4 regions of the Rhodoferax sp. XS2R6 genome follow, and region 2 is predicted to be linked to each of the others. Evidence: predicted binding sites of a transcription regulator. Region 2 holds the regulator's gene; each other region holds the start of a gene.
What was found. Region 2 encodes sigma-54, which starts transcription at its own class of promoters, with help from an activator protein. Its sites were predicted from a motif close to TGGCANGNAANCTGCTTT; they were not measured.
Positions count from the first base shown of each region.

Region 1 (5,938 bases), on a different contig from region 2:
AATTAGCACAATGGACAGGATGACGAACCCTACAACATATGCCATTCGAGACTTAGTTAGGACAATCCCAAGAACGAGAAATGCACTTGCAACCAGGACGATCTGAATGTTAATGATTTTTTTCGAATACGCCCAGAAGCACCCAATCACCCCCCATAGCAATAATGACGCGAGCATGTTTGGCTGCCCTAGGTTCGCATAGTGCCGCCCGCCCGAATACCCCATGCTGAGATAGTCATTCAGTCCAGTTTCAAGTACCTCAGCCCAACTCCCTAACGATAATCCGACAGATACAATCGAAGCAAAGACCATCGCCCCCAAAAGCGCATCGGGCAACACCCCAGGCATCCGTTTTTCTAAATTAGCACCGACAACGATTGCTAAAGAAAATCCAAGTAGGTACGCTGATGTCATCCAAGCTTGACTTACAAATACCAACAAGCCAGTGGCGTAATGTATCCAAGGCACAAAACAAAGAGAAAAAGTGACTATAGCGAACAGCGGCCAAGTTAATGTTTTTTTTCTACCAAAAACTAACAGTAAAAAAGTGAGTGCCCCTATCAAAGCGACCCAAGCATCCGAGTGAAAACTCGTCCATGGTTGATAGTGGTTTGGTATAAGCCAGGCAAGCGATACAAGGAGCGCCCAAATTACTGCCCCGATATTTTTTTTGTTCATTTAAAATAAAAAGAGCTCCCATGGGAGCTCCTTGAATAAGCCACTAGCCTATTTATTTGCAGCTAGCTGGACGATACTTAGCCAGTATTGTTCCATCGCAAGTCCATGTCACTTGGCCCGACAGATAGGCACCAGTCAAAGTGATTGTACTGCCAGCAATATTATTGTCACCCCTTGCTGTCGCCGTAATAATCCCAGATGCATATGTAACGCCCGACACATATCGCGACGCCTGAGATTCGATTGTTACACTAGCTGCCTCAGGCATTGCAGTCAAGGTAGCCGCCGCTTCCGTAATTGTATTTTTTGCCGATGACGCAGCCAACATCACTTCAGTTACTTTGGCGCGGGTGGTGTAGTCTTGGTACGCAGGCAAAGCCACCGCAGCCAAAATACCGATGATCGCAACCACAATCATCAATTCGATCAGGGTAAAACCCTTTTGCATAGAACGCTTCATAAAAATCTCCAAAAAGTGTGAGGGCAAATATTTAGCAGACTTCGTGCCAACCCGAAATCATGAAATCGCCAGCAAAAACGTCTTTTATGTACACCAGAAGGTGATTTGACACGCCCGCTCACCGAGCGAAGAACATTTTTGTCACTTAATACACACCTGCCGAACCATCTTCAAGTCGGTCAGCCCCATCATCACCTTCTCCATCCCATCCATCTTGAGGGTCCGCATGCCTCCTTCAACAGCCGCAGCAAACAGCTCCGCCACCCGAGCCCGCTCCTGAATTAGCTTCTTTACAGCGTCATCCGCGACCATTAACTCATGCAGGCCGACCCGGCCTTTGTAGCCTGAGCTATTGCACTTATCGCAACCAACGGCTTTATAAAACTTGAGTTGACCGCCTTCACCGTAGGCTTGCACCCATTTGTCAATCATCTTCTTGGATTCGCCCGCATAGTCTGCCTTCCACGCTTGGGAGTGGCGCAGTTCCTCGGCATACTCCGCAGCGAACAAGCGGAGCTCTTCCGCCTCCGGCATGTAAGCCTGCTTGCAATCGCACAATTTCTTGGCCAACCGCTGCGCCAAGATGCCCAAGAGTGCATCTGCAAAGTTGAAGGGGTCCATCCCCATATCGAGTAGGCGGGTAATAGACTCAGGCGCGGAGTTGGTGTGCAAGGTCGAAAACACCATATGCCCGGTCAAGGAGGCCTCCACCCCCATCGACACGGTTTCTTTGTCGCGCGACTCACCCACCATGATGATGTCAGGGTCCGCACGCAAGAACGCGCGCATGACCAGCGCAAAGTCGATTCCCGCTTTCTTGTTGATTTGTACTTGGCGCAAACCCTTTTGCGTGATTTCAACCGGATCCTCCGCCGTCCAGATCTTCGTGTCCGGCGTATTCAGAAACTTCAGAATCGAGTGCAAGGTAGTTGTTTTACCGGAGCCTGTAGGGCCGCATACATAAAACAAACCATAAGGTTTGCTAACAGTTGCTTCCAGTCTCGCCTTGTTGTGGGCCGTCAACCCAAGTTTTTCCAGCGGAATGGGCTCTCCAGCCGCCAAAATCCGCATCACCACATCCTCAACCCCCCCCGCCGATGGAATGGTGGCTACGCGAAGCTCTATATCCAGTGGACCGTACTTCTTGAACTTGATTTTTCCGTCCTGCGGTTTGCGGCGCTCCGAAATATCGAGATCGCACATGATCTTGAGACGCGTGACCATTGCTTGGCGAAAGTGCGCGGGCACCTCCACATAGGGAACCAAACTCCCGTCGATACGAAAACGAATACCAGTTTTTAGTTTGCCTGGCATCGGCTCAATATGAATGTCCGATACTTTCTGGTTGTAGGCGTCGATGATCACTTTGTTGACGAACTTGACCAACTCGTTGTCCGCAGCAGCGGACTCAAGGGAGTCATCATTGGAGCCATCGTCAATCGGCGCCCCGTCCATGTCCGCCAACAATTGGTCGATGGTGCTGCTGTCTGCCGATGCACCAAACAACTGGGCCAATGTGTCTTTGAATTCCGTCTGGGTTGTGACGCGGTAAGAGAATTTGCTAGACCTAGGGAACACCTGGGGGACGACCCGCGAACCCCGTACGGCCTCTGGATCCAGGCACATGATCACTAACCCCTCAGGCGACTCCTCCAAAGGAATCCATCCCTGCTCCACGATGAATTCACGCTTGAGCGCCCCATGCAACATCTCAGAACGTATGCGACCCGCATTGAAGGGCTCATAGGCCACACCAAAAAACTTGGCCAACGCTCCGCCCAACAAAGCTGGACTAAGCCCGAAGTCGGACATCAAGGTCGCCTCAATCGAATGCCCTTCCGAGCGAGCCTCTTCGATGCTGTTACGCAGTTCTTGCTCTGCCAGCAGACCGTCTGCGACAAGACTATCAAACTTGGTGGCTTTTTTAACGCCACTGCCTTCGGTGGTCTTTTTAAGACGCTGACGAATCGCAGTAGCCAGCGTCTTGCAAAGTTCGGTGACACCATCCACCTCCAACTCACCAAAGGGCTCATCATTTTTGTTGTTGATAACCTGCAAAACGCCATGCAGGCTATTTCCATCCATGATTGGAGCCACCAACATCTGCTTGGTCCGGTAGCCCGAACGCTTGTCCACCTCCTTCAGAAAGGACAAAGCAGGATGGATACGCCGCAGCGCCTCTTCATCGTAGACGTCGAGCAAATTAAGCGCGGCCTTGCTGTAAGCAGCGTATCCCGCCAGACTCTGCGGAGAAATGGGTAACTTCAAGTCCCGACTACTGTTCAAACCTGTCTTGATTTTGGAAACAATGGAGGCCTGATCTTCACTTACCGCGTATAAAGTCAACCGGTCTGCATTGAGCAGTTTGCAAATTTCCTGGCTGGTTTCGAGCATGATTTGCTCGATATTTTCAGTTTCGTGAATACGTGCGGTAACTTGATGCAGTTGGCGGTAGAACAGCGCCTCAAACGTCATCCCTCTTTTTCTGGACGGCAGTTTTTGTGATTCAAAAAATGCCTGCTCTGCGCCTGCGGGTTGGATGACTGAACTCATAGATCGAACTCCTGTCCCGCGCGCAACCAACGGATGTCATGCATGACATCCGGGCCAAAAGGCTGCGTCTGATCAAAGCGCTGTATCTCCGCCATGATCAGCTCGGTTTCCGCGGGTTTGGTATGGGTAATAAAAATAGGGAAGCGCACGCCCTTGGCAATACAGTCCAGCTCCTGCGACAAGGAGTGCGGTGAAAGGTGCAGGCTTTTCTTAGCCAAGTCCTTTTCACGGTTACTAAAGGCCGTTTCTATGACCAGCATGGCCACTGGCAACTGGTTGATGCGGGCCCACAAAGCTGGGTTTCGCTCTGTATCCCCTGTAAAAACCCAGTTTCCAGCACCGGCGTTCACAGCAAAACCGGCGGCCGGCACGGTATGTGTAGCGGGCAATATCTCAATAGTTTTGCCAAACAAACGAACACATTCACCAATCGCCACTTCCACGAACCGGATAAATGGCGCTTGCGCAGTGGGTATGCGCGAGAAATCAGGCCATATCACGTCATTAAAAATATGTGCCTTCAGTGCGGCAATAGTGCCGGCGAGTGCATAAATATTCAGCGGTTGACTACGCTGCGAAGCGACGGCATCCACCATCAACGGCAACGCAGCAATGTGATCCAAATGGGAGTGCGACAAAAACACACCATCAATAGCCGCCATTTCCGCCAGCGTCAGATCGCCCACACCGGTCCCCGCATCCACCAGTATCCGACCGTCAATCAGAAACGATGTGGTTTTGCAATCTCGGGCAATGGCGCCAGAGCAACCCAGTACACGGACTTTCACAAGTGATGCCCTATTTGGTTTCGAAATTGGTTGCACCATCCCACGCGGGGTCAAATGGCAGCAAACGCATGGAGGCTACTCTTTCAGAATAGAGTTGGTAAAGGTATTTTTTGGCGTTCATGCGCATTAAGTTAATTAACAGCACGTCGGCCTGGTCCCAGTTTTGAGCACGGTAGGCCCGCAAGAATGAGGACCACGTTTTCACTTCCTCAGTGACTTCGGGACTGATGCGATCCAAAGGGGCCAGAGGCCAGTAGATCGATACGGCCTGTTCCTTGCCCTTCACACGCACCTTGTCCAACTCTTGCCATGCAAAATCAGGAGCCAGTTTTTTAGCGTTCTCACTGACCACAATGTCTACTCCGTAGACTTTGGAGAGCCCCTCCAATCGGGACCCCAAATTCACCGCATCGCCAATCACGGTATAACTTCTCCGGATATTGGAGCCCATGTCCCCAACACACATGGTTCCGGTGTTCAGTCCAATACCGATACCGATCTCCGGCAAACCATTGGCTCGATGTTCGGCATTAATCTCTCGGACAGCATTCGCCATTTCCATGGCAGACTTCACTGCCAAATGGGCATGCTCCGCAGTCTCCACCGGCGCCCCCCAAAAGGCCATCACGCAATCACCCATGTATTTGTCAATCGTCCCACGATTGGCACGAATGAGTGTCGTTAGCCGACTGAATACACCGGTCAACAAGGCTTGCAGCTGCGTAGGCTCCATTTGTTCGGACATTTTGGTAAATCCGCGCATGTCGCAAAACATCACTGTCAACTCGCGGTTGGCCGCCTGCATGCTGTAGCTGTCTGGATCTTTCAGCATTTCATCCACCAACTCCGGCGGCACATAGGTTCCAAATAGATTGGCAAGTTCACGTTTGGAGCGGCTTTCTACAAAATAGCCGTAACTCATGTTCAAACCAAATGCGGTGACGGCCATGGTAAGCACCGACGCCAATGGAAGGACCAATCCGTAACCCAGATAGAGCCACAGGTTCATACTGGCCAACAAGCCCAGCACCACCACACTGAGCAAAACTGCCCGCGGGGCCGAAAGCAATGGCAAACCGATCGCCAGCAGTAGACCAGACAGCAACACCATGACGACCTCGTAACCCACGGCATAGTCCGGTTTCACCAGTACATTGCCATCCAGCAGTGCCGAAATAATGTTGGCATGGGTCTCCACCCCGGGATACGTCTCCCCAACCGGAGTGACCCGCAAATCCAACAATCCCGGCGCAGTAGTACCGAGCAGCACCATCTTTCCCTTTAATGCACCAGACGGCACTCTCTTGCTCACAATATCAGCCGCAGAGATGTAGCGGAAAGAGCCCCCATTAACGCCCCCATATCCTCGGTAGGGGACCAAAGTTGCCACGCGTTCGTCCACAGGAATCGCAAGGGCTTTGTCCCCCTGCTTCAACAAAACCCTATCCATCCCTTGGTA
Region 1 covers NZ_JBWMAY010000003.1:389,277-395,214, forward strand. Annotated here, with positions in the region: gene AC097A_RS13295 (PglL family O-oligosaccharyltransferase) at 1-678, opposite strand, end outside; gene AC097A_RS13300 (pilin) at 731-1,138, opposite strand; gene AC097A_RS13305 (ATPase, T2SS/T4P/T4SS family) at 1,280-3,691, opposite strand; gene AC097A_RS13310 (3',5'-cyclic-nucleotide phosphodiesterase) at 3,688-4,479, opposite strand; gene AC097A_RS13315 (CHASE2 domain-containing protein) at 4,490-5,938, opposite strand, start outside.
Region 1: the regulator sigma-54 is predicted to act here: its motif matches at 1,170-1,187, upstream of AC097A_RS13300 (pilin).

Region 2 (5,938 bases):
ACAATCGGGCCGTCCGGTGTTCCGGGTGCGCGTGGGACCTTTTGACAAGAAGGACGATGCGGACAAGGCCAAGGACAAAATGGACAAGGCTGGCATGGAGACCGCGTTGGTCCGGGTCCAGCGTTAAGCGCGGGCCCAACAGGAACTTTCTGGGTGGGGCTTTGTCCCACCAGCCTCTTTACAAGTGAGATGGACATGAAACGACGCGAATTCACGCAACTGACCACTGGTGCTGCCGTGGCCTCGGCCACTTTGTTGGGCACATCGGTACAAGCCCAAGCCAGCAAACCCAAGGCGGGAACCGATTACCAGGTGCTGGACCCACGTGCTCCTGTGGAAGCCAGCGCCGGCAAGATCGAAGTGGTGGAGTTCTTTTGGTACAACTGCCCGCACTGCAATGCGTTCGAGCCCACGCTGCAGGCCTGGATTGGCAAGTTGCCCAAAGACGTAGTGTTGCGCCGTGTGCCTGTTGCCTTTCAGGATAGCTTTGCACCGCAGCAGCGCCTGTATTTCACCCTCGAAGCCATGGGGCTGGTGGAAAAACTGCACGCCAAGGTGTTCGCCGCCATCCACGTGGAGAAGAAGAACCTTGCCAGCGGCGAGGCGATTCTGGAGTGGGTGGTCCAGCAGGGCGTGGACAAAGCCAAGTTTGTGCAGCAGTACAACTCCTTCACCGTGGTGACCAAGGTCACCAAGGCCACCCAGCTGCAAAACGCCTACAAGGTTGAGGGTGTCCCTGCCTTGGGCGTGGCCGGGCGCTACTACACCGATGGCTCCATGGCGGGCACTATGCCGCGTGCGCTGCAGGTGGTGGACGTGCTGGTGGCCGACGTGCGCGCCGGTCGCTAAGCCCCCGGGTTTTTACGCCGGGAATGGCGCCAGCCCGCAAGGGGCGGGGCTAGAATGGTTTGGCACCCATTCAACCTTTGTGGAGATTGTTCCCATGGCGCACCAGAAATTTCGGCTTGTCACCCGCAGTGACTTTGATGGCTTGGTGTGTGCGGTTCTGCTCAACGAGATGGACTTGATCGACGACATCAAGTTCGTCCACCCCAAGGACATGCAGGACGGCAAGGTGGAGGTGTCCGACCGCGACATCACCACCAACCTGCCCTATGTGCCCGGCGTGCATCTGGCCTTTGACCACCACGAGTCCGAGACGGTGCGCAACACCGGCGAACGCCCCAACCACATCATCCTGCCCGACGCCGACTCGGCCGCACGCGTGGTGTTTGATCACTACGGCGGCACCAACCGTTTCCCGGCGCGCTTCCACGACATGATGGAAGCGGTAGACAAGGGCGACTCGGCTCGCTTTAGCCACGATGAAATCATGGCTCCCACGGGTTGGGTGCTGCTGAACTACCTGATGGATTCACGCACGGGCCTGGGCCGCTTCCGTGAGTTCCGCGTCAGCAACTACCAGCTGATGATGGATTTGATCCAGTACTGCCGCCACCATGGCATCGAAAAAATCTTGCAACTGCCCGACGTGGTGGAGCGTGTGGAGCTGTATTTTGAGCACGCGGCCAAGGCCAAGGAGCAACTGCTGCGCTGCTCCACCGTGCAGGGCAACTTGTTGGTGCTGGACCTGCGCAACGAAGACACCATCTTTGCGGTGAACCGTTTTATGGTCTACGCGCTGTTCCCGCAGACCAATATCTCTATCCACGTGTTGTGGGGTTTGCAGAAGCAAAACACCGTATTTGCCACCGGCAAGTCCATCACCAACCGCACTTCCAAAACCAATATTGGCGAGCTCATGCTGGGCTACGGTGGGGGCGGCCATGCCAACGCGGGGACCTGCCAGGTCGAGAATGACCGCGCGGCCGAGGTGCTGCAGGCGCTGGTCAAAAAAATTAACGCCGACGGCTGAGTCAGCCAAGGCGCGAAATGCGCAAAGCGCTCGGTACAATGGCCGAAGCGCTTTTCGAGCAAGTTTCGTGCCTTTATGAAAAAAACTATTCTGTCGGTGTCCTTGGGGCTGGTCCTGTCCAGCGTGGCGGGGTACGCCTGGGCCGAAAAGGCCGACCGCAACAAGCCCATGAATGTGGAGGCCGATGCCCTGCGTTATGACGACTTGAAGCAGGTGAGCGTCTTTACCGGCAATGTGGTGCTGACCAAGGGCAGCATCGTCATCCGCGGCGCCCAGCTCGAAGTGCGCCAGGACCCCGATGGTTACCAGTTTGGCTTGGTAACCGGCTCGGCGGCCACCCCGGCGTTCTTTCGCCAGAAGCGTGATGGGCTGGACGAATTCATTGAAGGCGATGGCGAAACCATCGAATATGACGGTCGGGCCGACACCGTGCGCTTCATCAAAAAGGCCCAGCTGCGTCGCTTCCGCGGTGCCACGCTGGCTGATGAGGTGACCGGTGCGGCCATCTTGTATGAGAACCTCAGCGACAAGTTCACCGTAGACGGCGCACCCAAGAGTGCCACCGCGCCCGCGGGCCGTGTGCGCGCCATGCTGACACCCAAACCGGACGCCCCAGCACCCACCACCCCCCAATCCAGTCCTACCCTGCGTGCCACGCCGCAACTTGAGAAGGCCGCCCAGTGAGTGCGCCCATCCAAGAAGCCCCGGACACCAGCACCGGGCGGCTGGAAGCCCGGCATTTGCAAAAGTCCTATGGCAAACGCCAGGTGGTCAAGGACGTATCGCTGGCCGTGCGCACTGGCGAGGTGGTGGGCCTCTTGGGCCCCAACGGTGCGGGCAAGACCACCTCGTTCTACATGATCGTGGGCCTGCTGCGCGCCAGCGCGGGCGACATCACCATCGACGGTCAGTCCATCGAACACATGCCCATACACCGCCGCGCGCGCCTGGGATTGGGCTACCTGCCGCAAGAAGCCTCGATATTCCGTAAGCTGAATGTCGAAGACAACGTGCGTGCGGTGCTGGAACTGCAGCGCGACGAGGCGGGCAACCCGCTCAAGTCGACCGAGATTGAAGCGCGCCTGACCGCGCTGCTGCAAGACCTGCGCGTGGAACACCTGCGCGAGTCGCCCTCGCTGGCCCTGTCGGGCGGCGAGCGCCGCCGTGTGGAGATTGCGCGGGCGCTGGCCACGCGGCCGCGCTTCATCCTGCTGGACGAACCGTTTGCCGGTATCGACCCGATTGCGGTGATCGAAATTCAACGCATCATCAACTTCCTCAAGGGCCGTGGCATCGGCGTGCTCATCACCGACCACAACGTGCGCGAGACCCTGGGCATCTGCGACCACGCCTACATCATCAGCGACGGCCATGTGCTGGCGCAGGGCACCCCCTCCGAGATCGTGAACAACGCCGATGTGCGCCGTGTCTATCTCGGTGAGCATTTCAAAATGTGATGAAGCAAGGGCTGTCTTTACGCGTTTCCCAACACCTGGCGCTCACGCCCCAGTTGCAGCAGTCCATCCGTCTGCTGCAGCTCTCCACGCTCGAGCTCAGCCAGGAAGTGGAGCAGATGCTGGACGAGAACCCGTTTTTGGAGCTGACCGAGGACCGGGCCGAGCGCGAAGACTTTGGGCTGAATGCCGTGGATGCCACGGTCAGCGAAGGCGACCGCTTGTCCGAGAGCAGCGAGGTGGATTACGCACCCAGTGCGGTGGCGGACTACGCCACCTCGACCAGCACCAGCAGCAATGACGAAGAAGCCACGCCGCTGAGCAGCAGCGACGAACCCAACTGGGAAGGCGACGGCACCACCGAAATGACGCCCGACGATGGCGAGTGGGGCGTGGACGCCAAGGCCAACAACCTGGGTGATGACGAAGAGAAAGACGCCACCGAGCTGGCGCGCTCCACCGAATCGCTGCAGGCCTTTTTGCACCGCCAGGCCCTGAGCCTGCGCACCAATGCTACCGATGCGGCCGCGCTGCGCTTCCTGATCGAATCGCTCAACGACGATGGCTACTTGGAAGACCCTTTGGAAGAGCTGGCGCGCAGCCTGAGCCCTGGCGACGAAGAACAGCTGCAAGACCTGGTGCACCACTTCACGGTGGCGCTGGGCCTGCTGCACAGTCTGGAGCCCGTGGGCGTGGGCGCGCGTGACCTAGGCGAATGCCTGCGTTTGCAGATCAAGGCCTTGCTGGCCCAGGCCGAGGTGGATGGTGAAGACGAACGCGCCGAGCTGCTGCGGGTGGCGCTGGGCATTTGCAGCAAACCCATAGACCTGCTGGCCAGGCGTGACATCAAGCGCCTGGTGCAAATGGGCGTGGGCAGCGATGCGCTGGTGCGCGAAGCGATAGCGCTCATCGCGCGGCTGGAGCCCAAGCCCGGACGCCGCTTCATCGACGTGGAGCGCAACATCGTGGTGCCCGACGTACTGGTGGTGTCGATTGGCAAGGTCGGCGGCATGCCGAAGTTCCGCGTGCAGCTCAACCCCGAGGTGATGCCGCGCCTCAAGGTGCACGACATTTACGCCAACGTGCTGCGCAACCACCGCGGGGGGCGCGACGGTGCCGGCCACGCCGCCCTGCAGCAGCGCCTGCAGGAGGCGCGCTGGTTCATCAAAAACATTCAGCAGCGCTTTGACACCATCCTGCGCGTGAGCACGGCCATCGTGGAGCGGCAGAAAAACTTCTTCACCCACGGCGAGCTGGCCATGCGCCCGCTGGTGCTGCGCGAAATTGCCGACGAGCTGGGGCTACACGAGTCCACCATCAGCCGCGTGACCACGGCCAAGTACATGGCCACGCCGTTTGGTACCTTCGAGCTCAAGTACTTCTTTGGCTCTGGTTTGGGCACCGAGAGCGGCGGCAATGCCTCCAGCACCGCGGTGCGTGCGCTCATCAAACAGTTCATCGCCTCCGAGAGCGCCAAAAAGCCCTTGAGTGACAACCAGATCTCTGACATGCTCAAAGAGCAGGGCATCGAATGCGCCCGGCGCACCGTGGCCAAATACCGCGAGGGCCTGAAGATCGCCCCCGCCTCACTCCGCAAAGCGCTATGAACCAATTGACCCTTTTTCTCCCCTGCGCCGCTGGCGTGGAGGAGTACCTGTCGCCGGAGATTTTGCAAATCACCGGCTTGCCGCCCGGCTGCGTGACCAAGCAGCGCGGTGGTGTGGCGGTGCGCACCTCGTTTGCGCACGCCATGTTACTCAACCTGTACAGCCGCCTCTCGCAGCGCGTGCTGGTGCTGGTGTCGTACACCGAATACCGCAGCGAACAAGACCTGTACCGCGCCGGCCTGCAAGTGCCATGGGAGCAATGGTTCACGCCCAAGGAGAGCATCAAGGTTGAGGTGACCGCGCAGCACAGCCCGCTGACCTCGCTGAACTTTGCCGCGCTCAAGGTGAAGGACGCCGTGTGTGACCGCTTCCGCGAAGTGGCGGGCGGCGTGCGCCCTGACGTGAACACGCAGTGGCCCGATGTGCGCATCTACGCTCACCTGACCACCGACAGCTGCTCGCTCTATATCGACACTTCGGGCGAACCGCTGTTCAAACGCGGCTGGCGCGAGGACAAGGGCGACGCGCCGCTGAAAGAAACCCTGGCCGCGGCGATGATCGCCGCCAGCGGCTGGGCCTCGGGCGACGACGATTTGATGCCGCTGTATGACCCCTGCTGCGGCAGCGGCACGGTGGCCATTGAAGCTGCACAGATTGCCTGCAACATCGCGGCCGGCTCGCTGCGCCGCTTTGCGTTCGAAAAATACCGGCCCTTCCGCTCGCAGGAATGGGCAGACATGAAGGCCGAGGCTGCCGAGGCGGTGGTCAAACCCGAGCCAGGCCAGCCTGCGCTGATTTATGGCAGCGATGTGTCGCACCGCATGGTGGACTTTGCCCAGCGCAACGCCCAGCGCGCCGGTGTGGCCGATGTGATCGAATTCCGCGGCGGCGACGCGCTGCAGCGCATGCCTCCCATCGAGGGCGGCGGCGTGATGGTGCTGAACCCGCCCTACGGCGAGCGCATTGGCATTGGCGGCGTGGCCGGTGAAGGCGAGGGCGCA
Region 2 covers NZ_JBWMAY010000006.1:22,597-28,534, reverse strand. Annotated here, with positions in the region: gene AC097A_RS17360 (SPOR domain-containing protein) at 1-127, shown strand, start outside; gene AC097A_RS17355 (thiol:disulfide interchange protein DsbA/DsbL) at 196-849, shown strand; gene AC097A_RS17350 (exopolyphosphatase) at 944-1,876, shown strand; gene lptA (lipopolysaccharide transport periplasmic protein LptA) at 1,952-2,560, shown strand; gene lptB (LPS export ABC transporter ATP-binding protein) at 2,557-3,333, shown strand; gene rpoN (RNA polymerase factor sigma-54) at 3,333-4,937, shown strand; gene AC097A_RS17330 (THUMP domain-containing class I SAM-dependent RNA methyltransferase) at 4,934-5,938, shown strand, end outside.

Region 3 (5,938 bases), on a different contig from region 2:
TCAAGGCCCAATGGCCCCAGCTCAAGGTCTATGCCGTGGAGCCCACAGCCTCTCCCGTGATCAGCGGCGGCGCCCCTGCGCCCCACCCCATCCAGGGCATTGGCGCCGGTTTCATTCCCAAGAACCTGAAGACCGAGCTGCTGGACGGTGTGATCCAGGTGGATGCCGAGCCGGCCCGCGAATACGGCCGCCGCAGCGCGCGCGAAGAAGGCCTGCTGGTGGGGATTTCCAGCGGTGCCACGCTGGCCGCCATTGCCCAAAAACTGCCTGAAATTCCCGCAGGCAGCACCGTGCTGGGCTTTAACTACGACACCGGTGAGCGCTATTTGTCGGTGGACGGCTACCTGCCCGCCTGAGGCAAAAACCCGGGCTAGGCCAGCAGAAAGTTGGCCCGGCCTGAAGCCGTCAGCGCCTGCTCGCCCGTATCGTCTTTCAGGTCCACCCCCGAAAGCTGGCGCTGGCGCGCCTGGGTCAGCAGGTAGTGCAACTTGAACGCCGCCGCCTCGTAGCCCAGCCCCGCTGGGCGTACGTTGGAAATGCAGTTGCGGCTGGCGTCGGTCAGGCCCATGCGCGGCATCCAGGTCAGGTACAGACCCATGCTGTCGGGCGAGCTCAGACCGGGGCGTTCACCAATCAACACCACAACCGCTTTGGCGCCCAGGCGCTCACCTACCTCGTCGCCTAGGGCGACACGCGCTTGTTGGGCAATGCACAACGGGGCCACGCGCCAACCGTCCGCCTGCAGGCGGCTGTGCAAGGCGGCCAAAAAAGGCACGGCATTCTGTGCAATGGCCAGGGCCGACAGGCCATCGGCCACCACTAAGGCCAGATCGTAGGGACGCTCAGCCTCGCCCGCGCTATCCCCCAAACTGCCCGCAGGCCGGTACAACCCCTCCAGCAAGGCCACCGAGGCCGCATCCAGGCGGCGGCCCAGGTCGGGGCGCTGCAGGTAGTGGTTGCGGTCCAGCGCCGCACTGTGCAGCAGCAGGCAGGGGGGCGGCGCCTCGGGCCAGGCGGCGTGCAGGGCTTCGGCCAGGGCCGGGGCGTCCAGTGCAATGTGCACGGCATCGCGGGCCTGGGCGTGCGCCAGTTGGAAGGCCAGCTGTGCCGCCGTGGGCAGGCTCACGCCGGAGCGGCCCAAGGCAATCCGCGCATCGGTGAACTGGCGCAGGCTGGCCCAGGGGTTGGGGGTGACGGGGGCGTGCGGGTCGCTCATGGGTGTCATGCCAGCTGCAGCAGGGCTTTTTGGAAGGCCGGGGGCACGTCCGCGTGCAGGGCAAAGTCCGCGCCGGCCTCGCTGAAGATTTGCATGCGCTGCAGCCAGGCCTCGAACTCGGGCGCAGGCCGCAGGCCCAACACGCGGCGCACGTAGAGCGCGTCGTGGAAGGAGGTGGTCTGGTAGTTCAGCATGATGTCGTCCGAACCCGGAATTCCCATCACAAAGTTGCAGCCTGCCGTGCCCAGCAGGGTCAGCAACACGTCCATGTCGTTCTGATCCGCCTCGGCGTGGTTGGTGTAGCAAACATCGCAGCCCATGGGCAGGCCCAGCAGCTTGGCGCAAAAGTGGTCTTCCAGCCCGGCGCGGATGATCTGCTTGCCGTCAAACAGGTACTCCGGGCCGATGAAGCCCACCACGGTGTTGACCAGCAACGGCTTGTAGTGGCGTGCCACCGCGTAGGCGCGGGCTTCGCAGGTCTGCTGGTCCATGCCATGGTGCGCGTTGGCCGACAAGGCACTGCCCTGCCCGGTTTCGAAATACATCACGTTGTCGCCCACGGTGCCACGGTTCAAGGACAGGGCGGCACTGCGCGCCTCGGCCAGGAGCGCCAGGTTCAGGCCAAAGCTGCGGTTGGTAGCCTCGGTGCCGCCGATGGACTGGAACACCAGGTCCACCGGCGCGCCACGTTCGATGGCCTGCAGGGAGTTGGTCACATGGGTGAGCACGCAGGACTGGGTGGGAATGGCGTAGTGGCGAATGATGTCGTCCATCATGTGCACCAGCTTGACCACCTGGGCCACGTTGTCGGTGGCGGGGTTGATACCAATCACCGCATCGCCGCTGCCGTAGAGCAGGCCATCCAGCAGGCTGGCGGCAATGCCCGTGGTGTCGTCGGTCGGGTGGTTGGGCTGCAGGCGCGTGGCCATGCGGCCTGCCAGGCCGATGGTGCTGCGAAAGGCGGTGACTACGCGGCACTTCTTGGCCACCAGGATCAGGTCCTGGTTGCGCATGATCTTGCTCACCGCAGCCGCCATTTCCGGCGTGATGCCGGGGGCAATGGCGGCCAGCGTGACGCTGTCCACCGCGTCCCCCAACAGCCAGTCGCGAAAGTCGCCCACCGTCAGATGGCGGATGGGGGCAAACGCGGCGGCGTCGTGGCTGTCGAGGATGAGGCGGGTGATCTCGTCCTCCTCGTAGGGCACCAGCGCCTCGTTCAAAAAGGTGCGCAGTGGCAGTGCAGCCAGCACCATTTGCGCCACCACCCGCTCCTGGGCGCTGTGGGCGGCCACCCCGGCCAGCACATCGCCCGAGCGCAGCGGCGTGGCCTTGGCCATAAGGTCTTTGAGATCGCGAAACCCGTAGGTACGAGAACCCAGGGTGTGGGAATAGGGGTGGCTGGGCACGTGGGGCATGGTGGTGGATGGCGGCGCAACACACCAAGCAATCAACGTGCCTGCGCGCACTGCGGCGCGCTCCCCTTTAAAATCCCGGCCTTGCTTGATAACCACGAGCCCCAGCATGATCCGCCTCACCGAACTCAAACTACCCCTCTCCGCCCTGCCCGTGGAGGCGCGCCGCGCCGCCGACGCCCCCACCGAGACCGAGGCCGACCGCGCGCCCGTGGCGCACCCGATGGACGCGCTGAAACGCCTGTGCGCCCAAGCGCTGGGCATGGACGTGGCGGCCATCGCCGGCCTGCACGTCTTCAAACGCAGCTTTGATGCGCGCAAGGCGGATTTGCTGGCGGTCTACATCGTGGACATCACGCTGGTTGACCCGGCCCTCGTGGCCCCGGTGTTGGCCAAGTTCCCCAACCATCCGCACATCGGCGCCACGCCCGACATGGCGTACCGCTTTGTCGCCCAGGCGCCGGCCGAGCTGCCCGAGCGCCCCGTGGTGGTCGGCTTTGGGCCCTGCGGCATGTTTGCGGCGCTGGTGCTGGCGCAGATGGGGTTCAAACCCATCGTGCTGGAGCGCGGCAAGCCGGTGCGTGAACGCACCAAGGACACCTGGGGCCTGTGGCGCAAGAAGACGCTGAACCCCGAGAGCAACGTGCAGTTTGGTGAGGGCGGGGCCGGCACGTTTTCGGACGGCAAGCTCTACAGCCAAATCAAGGATCCGCGCTTTCTGGGCCGCAAGGTGATGCACGAATTTGTGCAACACGGCGCCCCGGCCGAGATCCTGTACGAAGCGCACCCCCACATCGGCACCTTTAAGCTGGTGAAGGTGGTGGAAGGCATCCGCGAGCAGATCATCGCGCTAGGCGGCGAAATTCGCTTTGAGCAACGCGTGAGCGATGTGCTATTAAATCAGGAGCTGTCTGCGCAATCTCTACGGGGGCTAGAGGTCGAAAACCTTCAAAATGGCAGCCGCTACGAGCTGCCTGCCAGCCACGTGGTCATGGCGCTGGGCCACAGTTCGCGCGACACCTTTGCCATGCTCTACGAGCGCGGCGTGGCCATGCATGCCAAGCCCTTCTCGGTGGGCTTTCGCATCGAGCACCCGCAGGGCGTGATTGACCGCGCACGCTGGGGCCGCCACGCGGGCCACCCGCTGCTGGGCGCGGCCGACTACAAGCTGGTGCACCACGCGGCCAATGGGCGTGCGGTCTACAGCTTCTGCATGTGCCCTGGTGGCACCGTGGTGGCCGCCACCAGCGAGCCGGGCCGTGTGGTCACCAACGGCATGAGCCAGTACTCGCGCAACGAGCGCAATGCCAATGCCGGCATGGTGGTGGGCATCGACCCGCCCGACTACCCGGATGACGTGGCCGCTTTTGTGCACGCCTTTGGTGACGACAAAGGCCAGCGCTACGCGGCCGAAGCCGCCGCGATGAAGGCCCAGGACCCCAAGGCCGCACACCCCATGTCAGGCATTGCGTTTCAGCGCCAGCTGGAGAGTGGCGCTTACACGCTGGGCGGTGGCACCTACGAAGCACCGGGCCAGTTGGTGGGCGACTTCATTGCGGCCAAACCGTCGACAGAATTTGGCAGCGTGACGCCGTCGTACAAACCCGGCGTGAAGCTGGGCGACCTGGCGCCCAGCCTGCCTGGCTACGCGATTGCCGCGCTGCGGGAGGCGCTGCCCGCCTTTGGCAAGAAGATCAAGGGCTTTGACATGGCCGACGCGGTGCTGACCGGCGTGGAAACCCGCACCTCCAGCCCTATCAAGATGCCGCGCGGGGACGACCTACAAAGCACCAATGTGCGCGGCCTCTACCCGGCCGGTGAAGGCGCCAGCTACGCGGGCGGCATCCTGTCCGCCGGGGTGGACGGCATCAAGGTGGCGGAAGCCTTGGCGCTGGACTGGCTCCAGCACGCCTAAACACACCGCCCCAAAAACAAAACCCCTTTGCACGCGGGGCGCAAAGGGGTTGTGGGCGCAGCACCAGCCGCCCCCAACTATCCAGACTCAGTTGCCAGAGGCTTGCAGCGCGGCAATACGCTCTTCAATCGGCGGGTGGGTGGAAAACAGCTGGCCAATGCCACCGGCAATGCCCATGGCCGCCACGCTCTTGGGCAGCTCGCCGGGGGTCATGCCGCCCAGGCGGGCCAGCGCGTTCATCATGGGTTGCTTGCGGCCCATCAACTGTGCGGCACCCGCGTCGGCGCGGAACTCGCGCTGGCGGCTGAACCAGGCCACCACGATGGCAGCGGCAAAACCGAGCACGATGTCCAGCACGATGGTGGTGATGTAGTAGCCAATGCCGGGGCCGGAGCTGCGGTCGTCACCCTTGCGCAGGAAGCTGTCCACCGCGTAACCGATCACGCGGCTCAGGAACACGACAAAGGTGTTCATCACGCCCTGGATCAGCGTCATGGTGACCATATCGCCGTTGGCGATGTGGGCCACCTCGTGGCCAATCACGGCCTCGATTTCTTCGCGGGTCATGCCTTGCAGCAGGCCGGTGCTCACGGCCACCAGGGCCGAGTTTTTGAAGGCGCCGGTGGCGAAGGCGTTGGGTGCGCCGTCAAAAATGCCGACTTCGGGCATGCCAATGCCAGCCTTGTCGGCGAACTTGCGCACGGTGTCCACAATCCAGGCTTCGTCCATGTTCTGGGGCTGTTCGATCACACGCACACCCGAGGTCCACTTGGCCATGGGTTTGCTGATCAACAGCGAGATGATGGCGCCGCCAAAACCCATGACCAGGGCGAAGCCCAGCAAGGCGCCCAGGTTCAGGCCATTGGCGGTCAAAAAGCGGTTGACCCCCAACAGGCTGGCCACCACGCCCAACACCAGCACCACGGCCAGGTTGGTCATTACAAACAAGACAATACGTTTCATGGTTCTTCTTTCGGAAAGCGACGGTGTTCCCGTCGTTGACACGGATGGTAGGGGCGCCCGCGCTGAATTCAAGCTTTTGTGGGGCCTTGGGCCCACGAAGTTTATGGACTTTTGGCGCCCCCAACGTCGACGCGCGGGTGAAGCGTCACCAAACGCCCCTAAGATGTGCCCCTTCCCTTGCTTCCAAGCGCACCCATACCGCGCCACACCATGACCCAATTCCAACGCCGTCGCATCATCACCGGACTGACTGCCGCTGCCCTCTCTGGAGCGGTGCTGCCCAGCTGGAGCCAAACCGCCAAACCGGCCGCACCTGGCAAACCCAAGGCGGCCAACAAGCTGGCGGCCAAACTGCGCATCGTCATCCCCGCCAACCCGGGCGGCGGCTGGGACCAGACTGGCCGCGCCCTGGGCACCGCCATGATCTCTGCT
Region 3 covers NZ_JBWMAY010000004.1:22,092-28,029, reverse strand. Annotated here, with positions in the region: gene cysK (cysteine synthase A) at 1-356, shown strand, start outside; gene eutC (ethanolamine ammonia-lyase subunit EutC) at 371-1,216, opposite strand; gene AC097A_RS13845 (ethanolamine ammonia-lyase subunit EutB) at 1,222-2,631, opposite strand; gene AC097A_RS13840 (NAD(P)/FAD-dependent oxidoreductase) at 2,738-4,543, shown strand; gene htpX (protease HtpX) at 4,631-5,506, opposite strand; gene AC097A_RS13830 (Bug family tripartite tricarboxylate transporter substrate binding protein) at 5,717-5,938, shown strand, end outside.
Region 3: the regulator sigma-54 is predicted to act here: its motif matches at 2,657-2,674, upstream of AC097A_RS13845 (ethanolamine ammonia-lyase subunit EutB).

Region 4 (5,938 bases), on a different contig from region 2:
CTCTTCATCCACCATGAGTTGGGAATAGGCTTCGGTGGCGGCCAGCACCTTGAGCTGCCCTTGGGTGGCGTTGGCGGTGTAGGCGGAGACGCGGCTGGCGCAGAGGCCCTCGCCATGCAGGTCCAGCAGGTAATTCACCTGCTCCAGCACCGCCGATGCAAAACTGCGCAGATTGCGTGAGTCGCAGACCTGGCTGATGGCCTCGATGGAGCGGCGCAGCCCCAGGCTGGCCTGTTCGATGCGCATCAGGTCGCGGTAGGCGCGCAGCCCGGCGTAAAACACCGTGATCAGCTTGCGCCGCGTGAGGTCGGTTTTTTCCTTGTAGTCGTTGATGTCGTAATCGCGGATCACCTGCTCTTCGGGCGCCTGCCCGGGCTGGCCGGTGCGCAGGATGATGCGCACATTGAGGTTGCCCAGGTCTTCGCGAATGTGGCGCGCCAGCTCCAGCCCGGCGTGTTCCGATTCCATCACCACATCGAGCAGGATTAGCGCAATGTCGGTGCGTTCTGCCAGCACGATGCGGGCTTCGGCGGCGCTGTAGCAGTGGGTGAAGTGCAGGCCACGCCCGTCCATTTCAAAGTCCGACATGACCAGCTTGGTGACTTCGTGCACGGCAGGCTCGTCGTCCACCACCAGAATCTGCCAGGGCGGCAGGGCCTTGCGGCTGCTGGTTTCGGCTTGCTCGTCACTAAACACCAAATCATCAGACATGAGGCGGGCTTTCGTTGGGCGGGGGGACGCTTTGCAGTTTATCGGATTGTGGCTGCGATACTAGGGACCATGCAGCTTCAGGAAATTCTCTATTCACAGGGCTTTGGCACGCGCCGGGTCTGCGCCGGTTTGATCCAACAGGGTCTGGTTCAGGTTTATATGCCAGATAGTGCTCTAGCCCCCGTCACTATTGCGCAAGCAGCTACAGAATTTGTAGCAGAGGGCCTGCGCTTCAAGGTGCAGGGTGTGGACTGGCAGTACTTTGAGAAGGCCTATCTGGTGCTTCACAAACCGGCCGGTACCGAGTGTTCGCAAAAACCTTCGACCTACCCCAGCATTTACACCTTGCTGCCATCGCCTCTGCGCCTGCGGCCGCAAAAAGCGGCAGTGCAGGGCGTGCAGGCGGTGGGCCGGCTGGACCAGGACACCACTGGCATGCTGCTGCTCACGGACGATGGCAAGTTCATCCACCGCATGAGTTCACCCAAACACCATGTGCCCAAGGTCTACGAAGTCACCGTCAAGCATGCGCTGGACGAGCGTCAAGTGCAAAAGCTGCTAGCCGGTGTGGTGCTGGACGACGACCCGGCACCGGTGCGCGCCGCTGCCTGCGAGGCTGTGAGCGAATTTCACCTGCGCCTGACCCTGACCGAAGGCAAGTACCACCAGGTCAAGCGCATGCTGGCCGCGGTGGGCAACCGCGTGGAGGGCTTGCACCGCTCCCGCATCGGTGGTGTGGCCTTGCCTGCCGATCTGGCCCCTGGCCAATGGCGCTGGCTCAGCGCCGAAGAGCTGGTGGCTGTGCAAGCCAAGGAGTAAAGCATGAATGCCATGCTCGATGCGTTTTGGCGCTCGGTTGCCTACTGCCTGCACCCCAAGGTGATCGGGCTCTCCCTGCTGCCGCTGTTGCTGGTGATTGGTCTGATCGCCGGCCTGGGTTATTTCTACATGGACCCCGCGCTGGCCGCCGTGCAGGGGCTGCTGGAATCCTCGGACCTGCTCAACCAGCTCTGGGCCTGGCTCGAATCCATTGGCGCGGGCAAGCTCAAGACCGTGTTGGTGCCGCTGATCGTGATTGCACTGGCCACGCCGATGATTGTGGTTGCCAGCCTGCTGCTGGTGGCTACCTTGATGACCCCCATGATCGTGCGGCTGGTCACGCAACGCCGCTTTCCCGCGCTGGAGCGCACGGGGGGCGCGTCGTACCTGGTGAGCGTGTTGTGGGGCCTGAGCGCCAGCCTCATCGCGCTGGTGCTCTTGCTGCTGTCCATGCCCCTGTGGTTTGTGCCACCGCTGGTGCTGGTGCTGCCTCCGCTCATTTGGGGCTGGCTCACTTACCGCGTGTTGGCGTTTGACGCGCTGGCAGACCACGCCACGACCGAGGAGCGCCACACCCTGATGCGCCGCCACCGCTGGTGGTTGCTGGGCATGGGCATCTTCACGGGTTACCTGGGTGCTGCGCCCAGCCTGGTGTGGTCGATCGGTTTTGTGGCGGTGGCGCTGGCCCCGGTGCTGGTGCCCCTTTCCATTTGGCTGTACACATTGATCTTTGCGTTCTCGTCGCTCTGGTTCACTCACTATTGCCTGGCGGCGCTGCAGCAGTTGCGGCTGGAACAGGCCGCAGTGGCTGTGCAGGAACCCTTGCCGGTGGCGGATGTGTTGGAGTTGCCATGAATTTTGGGCTGGTCATCATCGGGGACGAAATCCTCTCGGGTAAACGGGCCGACAAACACCTGGCCAAAGCCATCGAGCTGCTGTCGGCGCGAGGCCTGTCTGTCGCCTATGCCGACTATGTGGGCGACGACCCTGAACGCATCACCCAGACCCTGCAGCGCGCCTTTGCCTCGGGGGACGTGGTGTTTTCGTTTGGCGGCATTGGCGCCACGCCCGATGACCACACCCGCCAGTGTGCAGGCCGGGCGCTGGGCCTGCCGCTGGTGCTGCATCCGCAGGCGGAGGTGCTGATACGCGAACGTATGCAAGACGTGGCCCAGGAGCAAGGCCTGCCATATGAACCCGACCGTGCCGACAATGTGCACCGGCTCAACATGGGCACGTTTCCGCAGGGGGCCGAGATCATTCCCAACCCCTACAACAAGATTCCGGGCTTCAGTTGTCTGGGCCAGGGTGGCGGCCATGTCCACTTTGTCCCCGGTTTTCCGGTGATGGCCTGGCCCATGGTGGCCTCCGTGCTGGATGCGCGTTATGCCCACCTGTTTGTGCGTGAGGCGCATCTGGAGCGTTCCGTGATTGTTTTTGGTGCCATGGAGTCGGCCCTCACGCCGCTCATGGAAACCCTGGAGCGCGACTACGCCATCAAGGTGTTCAGTCTGCCCAGCGTGGACCACCCCGAGTGGGGGCGCCACATCGAGTTGGGTGTCAAGGGCGCACCTGCAGTGGTGGAGCCGGCCTTTGCTGCACTGCGTATGGCCCTTCAAAACATGGGTATGTCATTGGGCCCCGAATTGGTGCGCAACTAAACAGGCATGCCTTTGGTGCATTCTTTGATTGCACCAAATTGGTGCTTTGTTGGCATCGCAGGGGGTTACCAGCGCGCTTCTTTACGGTGCACTGTCGAAAATGCGGGTTTTCTCAGGGCAAAATAAGGACGTTTGCCTAATTGCCGGGGCCGTGGCCTTTGGCACAAAAGCTGCATTGTGGGCAGGGCAATTCTTTTTACAACCGTGCAACAGGAGTATTTGATGGCCAAGACCGTCGCAGACGTAATGAAGATGGTGAAGGAAAACGAGGTCAAATTCGTTGACTTCCGTTTCACCGATACCCGTGGCAAGCAGCAGCACACCACCGTGCCCGTCTCGCATTTTGATGAAGACAAGTTCACTTCCGGCCACGCATTCGACGGTTCTTCCATCGCTGGCTGGAAAGGCATTGAAGCGTCGGACATGTTGCTCATGCCCGATCCCAACACCGCCAACATCGACCCCTTCTTCGAAGAAACCACCATCATCATGAACTGTGATGTGGTTGAGCCTTCGGACGGCAAGTCTTATGACCGCGACCCCCGTTCCATTGCCAAGCGCGCTGAAGCCTACCTGAAGGCCTCCGGTATTGGCGATGCAGCCTACTTCGGTCCTGAGCCAGAATTCTTCATCTTTGACGGCGTCCGCTGGAGCACTGACCCCAACCACACGTTCTACGAAGTGGACGAGTACGAAGCACCCTGGAACACCGGCACCAAGCTCGAAGGCGGCAACCGCGGCCACCGTCCCACCACCAAGGGCGGTTACTTCCCCGTACCTCCTGTCGACAGCACGCAAGACATGCGCGCCGAGATGTCCCTGATCCTCGAATCCCTGGGCATCCCGGTTGAAGTGTTCCACCACGAAGTGGCGGGCGCTGGCCAAAACGAAATCGGCACCCGTTTCTCCACCCTAGTGGAACGCGCTGACTGGACCATGCTGCAAAAGTACGTGGTGCACAACGTGGCCAATGCCTACGGCAAAACCGCCACCTTCATGCCCAAGCCTTACCACGGTGACAACGGTTCCGGCATGCACGTGCACCAGTCCGTGTGGAAAGACGGCAAGAACCTGTTCGCCGGCGACGGCTACGCAGGTCTGTCCGACTTCGCGCTGTACTACATCGGCGGCATCATCAAGCACGCACGTGCCCTGAACGCCATCACCAACCCCGGCACCAACAGCTACAAGCGTCTGGTTCCTCACTTCGAAGCCCCGGTCAAGCTGGCGTACTCCGCCAAGAACCGTTCCGCATCGATCCGCATCCCCTTTGTGGCGAACCCCAAGGGCCGTCGCGTGGAAGCCCGCTTCCCCGATCCATTGATGAACCCTTACCTGGGCTTTGCTGCCCTGTTGATGGCGGGTCTGGACGGCGTGGAAAACAAGATCCATCCCGGCGAAGCTGCTACCAAAGACTTGTACCATCTGCCTCCCGAGGAAGATGCAAAAGTCCCAACCGTGTGCCACAGCCTGGACCAAGCGCTGGAGCATCTGGACAAGGACCGCGCGTTCCTGACCAAGGGTGGTGTGTTCACTGACTCCATGATCGATGCTTACATCGACTTGAAGATGCAAGAAGTGACCCGTTACCGCATGTCGGTGCACCCTGTTGAGTACGACATGTACTACTCCCTGTAATGCCTGCTGCCGTTATGGCAGCGCTGCAGGACAAAAGGACGGCGCAAGCCGTCCTTTTTTTTGCGAACAAAGTGACACAGATTCCGGTCCAATCCGCATGGATACTGGGGCACTTTTTGTTTTTGGGCACTTTTTGGCGCATACTGAATCTAGCGCTTAGGCCCTGTTGGCGCGGACACTGCATGAAAACCACCTTTTTGATTTCCTGGATGACCTTGGCGTGCGCCACTTCTGCGTTGGCGCAGGACCGCATTTACCGGTGTGGTAACGAGTACACCAACACGGTGACTGAAGCGCAGGCCAAAAACTGCAAGCTGGTCTCCGGGGGCAATGTGACCGTGGTGCAGTCCACCAAGCCAGCGGCCAGCGCTGGAGTCAAAGTCGCTTCTAGCGGTGGCGGAGCTGCGGCGCCACGTATTGATTCGTCCGACCAGCGTGCCAAGGACTCCGATGCCCGCTTGATTCTGGAAGCTGAGCTGAAAAAGGCCGAGGCGCGCCAGATTGAGCTCGTCAAGGAATACAACAATGGCGAGCCCGAAAAGCTAGGGCCTGAGGCGCGCAACCACCAAAAATACCTGGACCGGGTGGCCGAGCTTAAGGCCGCCATTGCCCGCAACGAGAGCGACATTGCCGGCATTCGCCGCGAACTGGGCCGTGTGCCCGCATCCAACGCGCCCCTGGCCTCCGTCAAATAAGCCTGTCGCTGCGTGCCTACTGCGCGCAGCCTTCCCAAGTCTCTTGCCGTGAACCGACCCGAATTCGTTTCTGAATACTTTGCGTCTTTTGACCTGCTCGCCACTTTGGTAGCCGTGGTCCATGTGGATGCCCGTGTGTTGTTCTCCAATGCCGCCCTGGAGGACGCCTTGGGTACCTCCCGCCGCATGCTGTTGGGCTCCAGTTTTGCCGAGCTGTTTACCGAGCCCGCGTCTTTGCAAAGCGCCTTGGAAGGCGCCTCAGAGAACGCCTTTGCCGCGCTGCGCTACGACGCCTGGCTCAAGCGTGCTGCGCATGAACCCATGCCCGTGCATGTGATCGTGACCCGCACCGAACAATCGGAAGACATCATCATCGAGATGGTGCCGCTGGAGCAGCAGGCCCGCCAGGACCGC
Region 4 covers NZ_JBWMAY010000001.1:445,321-451,258, reverse strand. Annotated here, with positions in the region: gene AC097A_RS02130 (DUF3369 domain-containing protein) at 1-711, opposite strand, end outside; gene AC097A_RS02125 (16S rRNA pseudouridine(516) synthase) at 781-1,530, shown strand; gene AC097A_RS02120 (EI24 domain-containing protein) at 1,534-2,385, shown strand; gene AC097A_RS02115 (competence/damage-inducible protein A) at 2,382-3,191, shown strand; gene glnA (type I glutamate--ammonia ligase) at 3,414-4,829, shown strand; gene AC097A_RS02105 (hypothetical protein) at 5,012-5,524, shown strand; gene glnL (nitrogen regulation protein NR(II)) at 5,573-5,938, shown strand, end outside.
Region 4: the regulator sigma-54 is predicted to act here: its motif matches at 3,351-3,368, upstream of glnA (type I glutamate--ammonia ligase).